4 regions of the Fundidesulfovibrio terrae genome follow, and region 4 is predicted to be linked to each of the others. Evidence: predicted binding sites of a transcription regulator. Region 4 holds the regulator's gene; each other region holds the start of a gene.

Region 1 (3,037 bases), on a different contig from region 4:
CGCCGCCCCCGACCCCCTGGCCGACTCGGTCTGGCTGCGCTGCACCAACCGCAGGCCCTGCGCTGCGCGCCGGGAAGTGGACCCGTTCAGCCAGGAGAGCCTGCGGGAAGCGGCCGCCCCGGCCCACCTGTTCTTCGTGCAGCACCAGAGGCCCATGCGCGGGCTGGCCCGCCTGGTCTACCTCGCGGACCGCATCCGCGTGGAACGCCGCGACCTGCATGAGCATTTCATGGGCATGACCCGCTTCGACCCGCCCGACGGAGGCGACTCGCCCGACGGCCTTCCGCTCAAGAACCTCTATGCCGGGGCCGCCGGTGAATCGTTCCTGCGGCTCACCCGCCCCTGGAACCACATGCGCGCGGCCAACGTGCTGGGGATCGGGCGGCTGGTTGCGCTGCACTCCAAGCAGAGCATCGCCAAAAGCCCCCTGGCCGGCCTTGTGTGCGTGGAATCAACCGCGCGTGAGGACATCGTCAGGGGCGGAATGGCCCTGGAGCGGGTGTGGCTCACGGCAACCCGCCTGGGGCTGGCCATCCAGCCCATGACGGCCATCACCCTCTTCTGGCTGCGCTGGAAGCTGGACGGACCGGACGCATTCTCACGCCAGCACCAAGGCCTGCTCAAGCAGGTGTGGCCGGACTTCGAAGCCTGCTTCCCGGGGCTTGGCGAGAAATACTGGCCCATGCTGCTCTTCCGGGCCGGATACGCCAGGCCCGTGGGCTACGGCACGCCGAGAAGGGCGGTGGACGCCGCGCTCATCCGCTAAAGGCCTGAAGCCAACTGCCGGCGTCCCTGATGACGCCAGCCCCCTTTCCAACGCCCGCAAACCGGCCAGCATAGCTGGCCGGTTTTTCATTGCGAGCTTACAATAAGAAAATCCGGGGGAGACTGGCTCCCCCGGATTCTTAAGCTGCGCGGGCTTTGCGCGGATTAGCTGTTCTTCTTGCTGCGGCGGCGGGCGGCGAACATGCCCAGCAGGCCGGAGCCCATGATCAGCATGGTGGTGGGCTCGGGGGTGGCGGTGACCTTCAATTCGCCATCAATGTCGCCCTTGCTGATGAACACCGGGTTGGTGCCGCTTATGCCGGCATCAAGGAAGCTCAGGTGACCGGTCGTCAGGGCGATCACTGGGAAGCTGAAGGTAGAGACATCCTTACCGCTCAGGAAGATGACGCCGGGGAGAATGTCCGCCAGAGGGGAGGTGATCGTGTACGTGCCGGTGCTCACGTTGCCCAACACGTTGTCGTTCAGGTTACCACCATTGGGCGGCTGCAGAACCTTAGCGTCAGCGATCTTCACTGCCGGATTAACGTCGAGCGTGTTATCGTAAAAAAGGCTAAGATCGATAGAATCATACACATAAGGAACATCGCCAGGAGCAACACTGATGAGGTGCCCGGTTGCGGTGCCCACGATGGTGAGCACATCGCTGTTAGCGATGGTCAACTTGTTGTTGGTGGCGGTGTCCCGGTACTGCGTGGCCTGCATGGACAGGCTGGTAATCGTGAAAGGATCGCCAGCGCTCAGGACGTTGTCCGCTCCAAGGCTTTGAGTGATGTCAACCAAGCCGCCGAAGGTTAAGAGCCTTGCGTCGTAGGTTCCGCCGCCAAAGCTCGAGAAATCGTACACAATCGCATGAGCCTGAGTTGCGAAGAACACCATCAAGGCCGCCAAGATTATTCTCGTTGTTTTCATGATCAGCCCTCCTTTTCCCCCTCTAGAGCAACCCTCATGCCAACGCGTAACCATCCTAAATATAAGAAATTATCAACACAAAGAGGTATCCGGGATGAGTGATTGTAAAAATATTCCCCGTTGGTTGTTGACATTCTTTACAGGATTAAAACCGGTTCGAGAGAGGGCCATGGATGGAATGAACCTGGCCGTCACTCCGTTGCGGCGCGGCAATACCATCCGGCGGCCTTCTCCAACCCTTCACTGATCGATATCCCCGCCTCGAAGCCCAGAAACTCCTTGGCCAGGGTCACGTCCGCCAGGGAATGCCGCACGTCGCCAAGGCGCTCTTCCCTATGGATGGGGCGGGCTCCGGCGGCTTCGGGTTTGCGGCGTGCTACCAAGTCACGGATAAGCCCGAAGAGTTCATTCAGAGAGGTGCGCCGGCCGCAGGCGATGTTGTAGTACCTGCCCGGTGCTTCGGGATGCTTCGAGAACGCGGCCAGGATGTTGGCCCAGACTGCGTTTTCAACGTAACAGAAGTCGCGGGAGGTCTCACCGTCGCCGTTGATGTAGACGGTCTCCCCCGACAGGAGCGCCGAAAACCACTTGGGTATCACCGCCGCATAGGCTCCTTCGGGATCCTGCCGGGGCCCGAAGATGTTGAAATAGCGCAACCCCACGGTCTGCATGCCATAGCAGCCGCCGAACACATCGGAATACAGCTCGTTGGCTCGCTTGGTGACGGCGTAAGGGGAAAGCTGCCTGCCGATCCGGTCCTCGTGCTTGGGCAGCTCGGGATGGTCGCCGTAAACGGAACTGGAGGAGGCGTAGACGAACCGCTCAACTCCGGCGGCCTTGGCGGCTTCGAGCATGTTCACGAAGCCCCCGATGTTGACCGTGTTGGCGGTGATGGGGTCCTCGATGGACCGAGGCACGCTGCCGAGCGCCGCCTGGTGCAGCACGTAGCGCACGCCGGAGCAACATTCGCGGCAACCGTCGATGTCCGTTATGTCGGCTTCCACAAACCGGAAGCGTTCCCAGGCGTCCTGCCCCACGTCTTCGCGCACCGACTCCAGATTCTCCCGGTACCCGGTTGCGAAGTTGTCCATCCCCGTGACGTGTTGCCCCAGTTCGAGCAGCTTTCCCACAAGATTGGAGCCAATGAAACCTGCCGCGCCTGTCACCAACCACCGTTGCGGGGTTTGTCTCAATTCGTTTGTGGCTTGCTGGAACACAAAACTCCTCCTTGTTCAAATTCAAAGAAGTCTTCCCAGCAAGAACCATACTTGTATGGGAAATAGGGATTCCAGACACCCAGGAATCCAATTTTCCCAGACAAAATCATACCCTACCTGTTACC
Region 2 (3,037 bases), on a different contig from region 4:
CCCTGGCCGAGGAAACCGGACTGATCATCCCGCTGGGCGAGTGGGTGCTGGCCGAGGCCATGCGCCAGCTGAGCCTCTGGCGCGAGGAGCACCTCCAGGCCCGGAATCTCTTCCTCACCGTGAACATCTCCAGCAAGCAGTTCCGCCAGACCGACCTGGTGGACGCCGTGCGCCGCAGGCTCTCCAAGCGCCGCATCCCCCCGGAGCTCTTCAAGCTGGAGATCACCGAAAGCGTCATCATGCGCGACGCCAAGAGCTCCGCCGAGAAGCTGGGCCAGCTCAAGGCCCTGGGCATCCAGCTCCTGGTGGACGACTTCGGCACGGGCTACTCCTCGCTGTCCTACCTGCAGCGCTTTCCCATCGACGGCCTCAAGATCGACCGCTCCTTCGTCAGCGGCGACGAGCGCGAAAACGTCGAGATCGTGCGCACCATCGTCTCCCTGGCTCGCACCCTGGAGCTGGACGTGGTGGCGGAAGGCGTGGAGACCGCCGCGCAGCTCGCGAGCCTGGCCGACGCGGGCTGCCAGAGCGCCCAGGGATACTGGTTCGCGCGACCGCTTGACGCCGAGAGCGCCGGGGAGCTCGTCGCGGGCGGGGGAACGCTCCCTTAGGTCCGCGTGCCCCTCGACCCAGCGGACGCGGCGCGGTATCCTCCTCGCGAAGAAAAGACTCGTCCACGGGAGTACAACCATGCCGAGAGCCATCATAGTCGCCCTGTGCATCGTCCTGGCCGCAGCCGCCGCTCGCGCCGAGGAGGTCGACTGCGTCACCACCGAATGGAAGCTGCTGGGGGCCAACCACAAGGTCTGCGTCTACGCCTTCGAGGACCCGGACTTCCCCTGCATAACCTGCTACCTGTCCCAGGCCCGCACCGGCGGCATCTCCGGCACGGTTGGCCTGGCCGAAGACCCCTCCGAGTTCTCCCTGGAATGCCGCCAGATGTGCCCGGTCACGCTGCCGGAGAAGCTGCCAAAATCAAAGAAGGTGTTCTCTGAAGGCACGTCCGCGCTCTTCAAGGACACCCAGATCACCCGCCTCTACGACGCCAAGCGCAGGACGCTGGTCTATCTGGCCATCAGCCGCAAGATCATCGCCGGGTCGCCCAAGAACGCGATCTCAACGGTGGTCGTCAGGTAAGAGAGAAGAAGGGGAAGAGCCTCCGGCGGCCAAAGGAACTTGACTCGGGCCATCCTGGCCCGCGCTCTTGGGGCGCTGCAAAGCAGCGCCCCATTCCGCATCCTGCGCGATGGTCGTTCCTTTGGAATCCTTTATGGCTTCGCGTCGGCAAAATACGTAGTCAGGGTCCCTGGGCTGCCCCCCCAACGGAAGATTCCCATCACATCGTTCCGGGCTGGCCGGACAAAACGCGGGCGCAACGAGCGGCACCGCAAGACTTGTTTTCGGCGGCATGCCGAGCATTCCCAACACTTCTAAGTCGGATTATCTGATTAGCATAGTGTATTGTTTTTATTGATACATCTGAAAATACTTTTCTTTTTAAAGTCCGATAATTTCAGACTGTAAACCAATCCGACATTCCCGGACTATCTTGCCTTGTAATTAATTTATCAAAACATACTGAAATAATTTGCTTTATTTTCGCCAATTTTCAAAACGTAAACTAATCCGACAGAAGAAGACAAAACCATCCATTTCAAAACACCAACTACAAATATTTTCTTGTAAAATCAGCATGTTAACGATGGACCGAAATTTGCTTTCTCCGAACAAAAATCAACTTCCGGGGAATGTATGAAAACATCATCGTCCACAATACTCGGCTTCGCACTTCTGGTTCTCTGCCTCACCTCGGCCCAAGCCAGTGCGGTGTCCTTCAGCGACCCGGCCAAGGTCTGGCCGGGCCTCAAGCACACGCCCGAGCTGTCCACCCAGGACCAGAACGGCGTGCCGGACCTCACCGGCGGAACCTTCACCTACGACAAACACGTGCTGACTGCGATAACGCTCAACTATACCGATCTCCAATACAACACTCCCGGCTGGAACGGCCTCTGGAACGGACTGGCCGCGGGAGACTGGTATTTCGACGTCGACAACGACAACGCCTGGGACTACGTGATCCACAAGGCGAGCAGCAGTTCAGGCTACCACCTGTACGAGTCGTCCGACAAATGGAAGTACGGGACAGCGACCCTCTACGACGCGAACGGCCACTTCACACAGTACAATGCCTTCTACGGCGGCACCGAGAACCGCGACTGGCATCCCACCACCATCCAGGATACGACGCTCCCCTACTCGACCACGAAGAAACACGTCACCACGTACTACAATACGGACGTCGTGGACCTGGGTTCCGTCTCCTACGATGGATGGGACAAGATCGACGATCTTACCAAGGTATCGAGTTCCGTGGCCACAGGCTCCTCTACCTGGGACCTGAGCAAGACCCTCTACGGCGGCATCGACCTGAACGCGTTCAAGGGCCAGAACATCAACTTCGGCTTCACCATGGTCTGCGCCAACGACGTGCTCTTCGACCACACCAGGGTTCCCACGCCCGAACCCGGCACCATGCTCCTGATGGGCGCGGGCGCCCTCTGCGCGGGCCTTGCGCGGGCCCGGAAAAGATTCTTCCGCCAATAACGCCCGTAGTGGCCGCATTCCCCGGACCTGAAAAAAGCCGGGAGCGTTGCAGAACGCTCCCGGCTTCGTTTTGCAGGCCGCTCCCGCCGGTTCAGTGCGTCTGCGCGAGCGAGGCCATCAGTTCCCCCGTGGCTTCCCCGGCCCGCATGAACAGCTGGGCGGCCTTGGGCAGGGCGACCCCCACCTCTCCCAGGTGCGAGCGAGCCTCGCTCCACTGGTTGCGCCAGACCGAGTCCAGAAGCGAGAGGAACCGGGTGAGGGGCTCGCGCCCGTCGCGCACCAGGGCGCGCTTCACCGTGGCCTTGAGGGGCATCGCGTCCACGACTTCCTTCATCTTCATTCCCAGGAGCGCGTCCACGTTGTTCAGGAGGCCCAACAGGTACAGGGTCTCGGCGTCGGCCCCGCCCGGGACGTTCTTGCTGGCCAGCAT
Region 3 (3,037 bases), on a different contig from region 4:
TCAGGACGTTGCCCTGGTTGTCGGTGGCGCTCAGCACCCCCTTTTCGGTGATCACCACGTTGGTGGCCTGCTGGGGGATGGTGATGGTCGGCTGCAGGGTGTAGCCGTTGGCGTTGACGATGGTGCCGTCCTGGTTGAGCTTGAAGGAACCGGACCGGGAGTAGACGTCGTTGCCGGACGGGTCCTGGAGGCGGAAGAAGCCCTGGCCCGAGATGGCGATGTCCAGCTGGTTGCCGGTGTTCTGGAAGTCCCCCTGCTGGAAGAACTTGTGCACCGTGGTGGGGCGCACGCCCATGCCCACCTGAAGGCCGGTGGGGAGGCGCGATCCGCCGGCGTTCTCGGTTCCGGCCACGTTGAGTGTCTGGTACATCAGGTCCTCGAACTCGGCCCGGCTCTTCTTGAAGCCCAGCGTGTTCACGTTGGCCAGGTTGTTGGACATGGTGTCTATCTGAAGTTGCATGGCCACCATGCCGGTGGTTGCCGTATAGAGTGAACGCATCATGATGGAGTGTCCTCCTTACTTACCGAGTCTCGCCGACCTGGCTGGTGACTTGCTTGTCCATGTCCTGGGAACTGGAAATGATCTTGGTGTAGGCCTCGAAGCTGCGGTGGGCCTCGATCATGCCCACCATCTCCGTGACCACCTCCACGTTGGGCTTCTCGATGAAGCCCTGGTTGACCGTGGTCCTGGTGCCGTCCACGGGGCGGGTGGCGGGCTGCGCGCCATTGGCCCCGGTGAAGAAGCTCTGGCCGACCTTCTGGAGTTCCTTGGTGTTCGCCACGTCCACGATGCCGAGGGTCCCCACGACCTGGTTGTCCACCAGGATCTGGCCTCCGGCGTTGACGGACACCACCTTGCCGTCGGGAATGTTTATGGTTCCCGACTCGCCCAGCACCGGGTAGCCCTGGTTGGTCACCAGCTGCCCCTGGGCGTTGCGGTAAAATTGACCGTTGCGGGTCAAAAACTGGCCCTCGGGCGTCTGCACGCGGAAGAAACCGGGACCGGAAAGCGCCAGGTCGAAGGTGTTTCCGGTGGTCTCGAGACTGCCCTGCGTCATATCCACGGTCTGCTCGGCCAGGCGGGGCTTGGCCACGATCAGGGGGCGCGGCAGAAGGTTCTTCTGTTTGAGGTCGTTGCGGGCGTCCGGCGCGTAATCGGAGGCCATCCGCTGGAACACGTCCTGGAACGCGACCTTGTCGGCCTTGTACCCGGCAGTGTTGGCGTTCGCCAAATTATTGGCGATGATGTTGAGACGCGTTTCGTTGCTGAGTGCCCCGAATAGCGCGCTGATTGAGCTTTGCTGCATGGCGGTGCTCCTCCTCGCCGGAGGGATGAGCAGGAAGCGTGCCAGACGGTCGTTCGCCGGAAACCGACTCGCGCGGACGATCCCGGCCTCGGATTTCGTCACTTCTCTTATAAGGATGAGGATTATTTCCGGCCGGAGAGGATGGAATCCCCGCAAATCACTTGACACCCACCCCAATGTGCATAATATGAAGGACTTTGCGAGCGGGTGTAGCTCAGTTGGTAGAGTACAAGCTTCCCAAGCTTGGTGTCGCGAGTTCGAATCTCGTCGCCCGCTCCAAAAAAATCCTCATGACGTCGGGGTTGCCCCCGGCGATTACAGGGGTGGGCCAATCGGTTCGGTCCACTTTTTTTTTATTATGACCCAAGACAACGAAAAAGTGCTCACCAGGATTCGGGAATTGACCCAACCCTTCGCCGAAAGCCTCGGTCTCTCCTTGTGGGGAATCGAGATCGCCGGAGGTTCGGGGCGTCCCGTCCTGCGCATCTACATAGACGGCCCCGAGGGGGTCGACGTGGAGCAGTGCGCGAAGGTGAGCCGCCAGCTCGCAGTGGCCCTCGACGTCGAGGAGCTCATGCACGGAGCCTACGACCTGGAGGTCTCCTCCCCCGGGCTCGAACGCCGCTTCTTCGAGCTTTCCCAACTCGCTCCCTACGCGGGCCAGGAGCTGGACGTGACCCTGGCCGAGCCGCTCTCAGGCCGCAAGCGCTTCAAGGGGACCCTCGCTTCCCTGGACGGCGAGGTGCTGACCCTCGAGTGCGAGGGGGCCGTCGTCAGCTTCCCCTGGAGCGACGTGTCCAAGGCCCGGCTGGTGTATACTTTCGAGACGCCCGAGGAGTCCAAGGCGAAAGCCAGGGCCAAGGGCAAAAAGACTTTCAAGGCTGACAAACCGGCCCCGCGCGACGACGGCGCGTAGGCGGCATCCGGAGGACCTTATATGGGCATGGAGCTTCGCAAGGCCATTGACCAGATCAGCAAGGACCGCGGCATCGACCGCGACCTGCTCATCGACACCCTCGAGGAGGCCGTACGCTCCTCGGTCGCCAGAAAGTTCGGCGAGCACATGGATATCGAGGTCAGCTACAACGACGAGGCCGGCGAGATCGAGGTCTTCCAGTTCAAGATCGTGGTGGACGAGGTGGAGGATCCCCTCTCCGAAATCACCCTGGAAGAGGCCCGCGAGGTCGATCCCAACGTCCAGATGGACGACGAGCTGGGCTTCAAGCTCAAGGTCGAGGACCTGGGCCGCATCGCCGCCCAGTCGGCCAAGCAGGTGATCATCCAGCGCATGCGCGACGCCGAGCAGGAAATCATCTACGAGGAATACAAGGACCGCAAGGGCGAGATCGTCTCCGGCATCGTGCAGCGCCGCGACCGGGGCGGCTGGATCATCAACCTCGGCCGCACCGAGGCCATGCTCCCCAAAGAGGAACAGATTCCCCGCGAGCGCTACAAGCGCGGCGACCGCGTCCAGGCCTACATCATCGAGGTCCTGCCCAGCGGGCGCGGACCCCAGATCATCATTTCCCGCACCCACCCGGACTACATGGCCGCGCTCTTCAAGCGCGAGGTGCCCGAGGTGTCCGACCAGACGGTGCGCATCCTGGGAGTCGCCCGCGACCCCGGTTCGCGCGCCAAGGTGGCAGTGTCCTCCAAGGACCGCGACGTGGATCCGGTGGGCGCTTGCGTGGGCGTGCGCGGCTCGCGCATCCAGAACATCGTGCAGGAGC
Region 4 (3,037 bases):
TGGACAGCACGCGCCAGAGGCTTTCCCGGTCCGGGGCGTCCAGGAAGGATTCCCGGAACCCCTCATCGGAGAGGAGCCTGGATATCTGGGCCAGGATACGCAAATGCATGCCCGCCACATGTTCCGGGGCCAGGACCAGGAAGAATATCCGGCAAGGCTTGTGGTCCAGGGCCTCGAAATCGACTCCGCCCCGGCTGCGCCCCGCCACGATGACGATCTCCTTGAGGGAGTCCATCTTCCCGTGGGGAATGGCCACGGCGTCGCCGATGCCCGTGGTGCCCAGGTTTTCGCGGTCCATGAGCACCCGCAGGGCCTTCTCGGGACTCACGTCCGGGAAAGCCTGGGCCACGGGGGACACCAGTTCGCGGAGCACTTCGGGCTTGTCCGACGCTTGCAGGTCGTCGAGCACGAAATCCTTGCGCAGAAACTCCCCCAGCCGCATCAGAGGGAAACTCCAGGGTCGATCAGACCGAAGTCGCCATTCTTGCGCTTGTAGATGACGTTGATACGCTCGGCCTCGGAGTTGAAGAACACCAGGAATTCGTACTTCATGGCGGTGATCTGCTCGGCGGCCTCTTCAACGCTCATGGGCTTGGGGCTGTACTTGTCGGATTCCTCGATGGAGTGGACCTTGCCCTCATCGGTGAAGCTGACCACGCCCATGGTGACGTCGGAAGACGCGGCCTTGCGGCGGTCCTTCATCTTCTCGCGCATCTTGCGCACCTGGGCCTCGAGCTTGTCCGTGATCATGTCGATGGTGGAGTACATGTCGTCGGAGCGCTCATGGGCGGAGATGTGCATGGCGTCCGCGTCGATCACCACATCGGCGATCTGGCGGGTCTTTTCGACCAGCAGCGTGACCACCACTTCGGCGTTGTCGGCATTGGGCATGTATTTGGCCAGTTTGTCGAAACGCTTGGCGGCGTATTCGCGCAGACCGGGGGACGGCTCAAAATTCTTGAAATAGAAAGCAATGTTCATATCTACCTCCGAGGTGTGGCCGCGAAAAGACGCGCGGCGTGATTACAAGACTTCCTTGCGCTTGGACGAGGAGTCGATGCCCATGGCCATGCGGTACTTGGCCACGGTACGGCGGGCGATGTTGACCTGCAGCTTCTGCTTGAGGGTGTCCGCGATCTGCTCGTCGCTCACGGGCTTCTTGGGATCCTCGCCGGAGATGAGCTGCTTGATGAGCGCCTTCACCGACTCCGAACCCACGGAAGTGCCGTCGTCCAACTCCAGGGCGGAGTTGAAGAAAAACTTGAGTTCGTAGATGCCGTGCGGGGTGGCCACGTATTTGCTCGTGGTGATGCGGCTCACAGTGGATTCGTGCATGCCGATGTCGTCGGCCACGTCCTTGAGGATGAGGGGCTTTAATTTCGTAACCCCGTCCTCGAAGAAGTCCCGCTGAAATTTCACTATCGATTCCAGGACCTTGAACAACGTCCGCTGGCGCTGGTACAGGCTCTTCATGAGCCACTGGGCCGAGCGCATCTTGTCCTGGAGGTAGTCCTTGTCCTTGCTCCCGCTGGAACGGCTCATGTCCTCCATGTAATAGGGGGAAAGCTGGAGCTTGGGCAGGCCGTCCTCGTTGAGCACGATGATGAAGTCCTCGCCGTACTTGTACACGTAGGCGTCGGGACTCACGTAGACCGGATCGGAGGAGCTGAAGTGTGAGCCTGGCAGAGGGTCGAGGGTCTGGATGATGTCCAGGTATTCCTTGATGTCCTCGAGGGTGATGCGGAACTTCTTGGCCAGGGGCTTGTAGCGCTTCTTTTCCAGGTCCTCCAGGTGCTCGCGCACGATCTCCAGGAGCACCGGGTCGGTGTAGCCGTAAACTTCCAACTGGGTGAGCAGGCACTCCTGCGGGGTGCGCGCGGCGATCCCCACCGGGTCGAAGCGCTGCAGGGCGTGCAGGACCACCTCCACCTCTTCGGGGGTGGCGCCGGTGGTGGCGGCGATCTCTTCCACGGTGGACTGTAGGTAGCCCACGGAGTCCAGGTTGCCCACGATGTCGTCGGCGATGACTCGCTGGCGTTCGGTGAAGGGGGAGAGGTTGATCTGCCAGGAGAGATGGCCCTCGAGCGAGGTCTTGGAGGCCAGCCTGGCCTCGAAGGACATGCCCTCCTCCGGGGCCTCGTACTCGCGCACCGTGGCCTGGCGGGAGGTGGAAGCGAAGTCGCCGATGTAGTCGTCCCATTCGGCGGTCTTCATGAGCTCGCGCTGCATGGCCCCCTCTTCCTGGGTGGCGTCAGGCGCGTGGGAATCCTCGGCGATGGTGGGCTCGGGGCGCTCGTCGTCGACCTGGACCTCTTCCAGCAGGGGATTCTCGAGCATCTCCTGCTGCACGGTCTCAACCAGCTCCAGCCGGGAGAGCTGCAACAGCTTGATGGCCTGCTGCAGCTGGGGTGTCATCACCAGCTGCTGCGAAAGCTTGAGTTGCTGTCTGAGCTCAAGGGCCATGCGTGCGTCTGTCCTCGTGAAAGTTCTGCGGCAAGCAAGAAAAATGCCGGACCACCGTTCAACCGTGGCGGTTATGCACTAAAAAGGCGGGGGTGGCAAGACTTGACGGGAATTCACAACAGTGGGCGGGAGGCTGTAGCGCGGTGGAGCGTAGCGGATCAGGGGAAAAGCCTCCTTAGGCCTTAGGGGCTCGCCCCTTTGGAATCCAGTATAGTTTCGCTGGCTTGGGCGGCGATATGGCGGGCGAGAGGCTAGACGAGCCAGCGCCGCCACAGGGCGCCCAGCTTGCCCTTGGCCATGAGCAGGAAGCGCACGGCGTCGCGCACGGCCCCGCTGCCCCCAGGACGTTTGGACACCCAGGCCGCCAGGCGCAGGATTTCCGGCTGGGCGTCCACCGGGGCCATGGCAAGGCCCACGCGGCTCATCACCTGGGCGTCCAGCCAGTCGTCGCCCATGTAGGCCACTTCGTTCAAATCAAGATGTTTCGCGGAAAGGAGTTCTTCGAGAACGGGGAGCTTGCGCAGGTGGCCGCCGTGGAATTCGCGGATGCCCAGCTCCCGCAGGCGATGCTGGG

The links. Region 4 encodes sigma-54, which starts transcription at its own class of promoters, with help from an activator protein. Its sites were predicted from a motif close to CTGGCACGGNNNNTGCTT; they were not measured.
Region 1: ML540_RS12350 (PEP-CTERM sorting domain-containing protein) is a predicted target of sigma-54. The motif match lies at 1,721-1,738, and genes of this name have one in related genera.
Region 2: ML540_RS04730 (PEP-CTERM sorting domain-containing protein) is a predicted target of sigma-54. The motif match lies at 1,703-1,720, and genes of this name have one in related genera.
Region 3: flgF (flagellar basal-body rod protein FlgF) is a predicted target of sigma-54. The motif match lies at 1,335-1,352, and genes of this name have one in related genera.

The regions. Positions count from the first base shown of each region.
Region 1 covers NZ_JAKZFS010000003.1:343,509-346,545, forward strand. The annotation lists gene ML540_RS12345 (ThiF family adenylyltransferase) at 1-766, shown strand, start outside; gene ML540_RS12350 (PEP-CTERM sorting domain-containing protein) at 931-1,695, opposite strand; gene ML540_RS12355 (SDR family oxidoreductase) at 1,887-2,912, opposite strand.
Region 2 covers NZ_JAKZFS010000001.1:1,032,373-1,035,409, reverse strand. The annotation lists gene ML540_RS04740 (sensor domain-containing protein) at 1-611, shown strand, start outside; gene ML540_RS04735 (CreA family protein) at 691-1,137, shown strand; gene ML540_RS04730 (PEP-CTERM sorting domain-containing protein) at 1,753-2,607, shown strand; gene ML540_RS04725 (EAL and HDOD domain-containing protein) at 2,699-3,037, opposite strand, start outside.
Region 3 covers NZ_JAKZFS010000003.1:456,940-459,976, forward strand. The annotation lists gene flgG (flagellar basal-body rod protein FlgG) at 1-502, opposite strand, end outside; gene flgF (flagellar basal-body rod protein FlgF) at 522-1,307, opposite strand; tRNA gene ML540_RS12840 (tRNA-Gly) at 1,511-1,586, shown strand; gene ML540_RS12845 (ribosome maturation factor RimP) at 1,708-2,223, shown strand; gene nusA (transcription termination factor NusA) at 2,245-3,037, shown strand, end outside.
Region 4 covers NZ_JAKZFS010000005.1:21,125-24,161, reverse strand. The annotation lists gene ML540_RS14845 (PTS sugar transporter subunit IIA) at 1-442, opposite strand, end outside; gene hpf (ribosome hibernation-promoting factor, HPF/YfiA family) at 442-981, opposite strand; gene rpoN (RNA polymerase factor sigma-54) at 1,024-2,463, opposite strand; gene ML540_RS14830 (KdsC family phosphatase) at 2,715-3,037, opposite strand, start outside.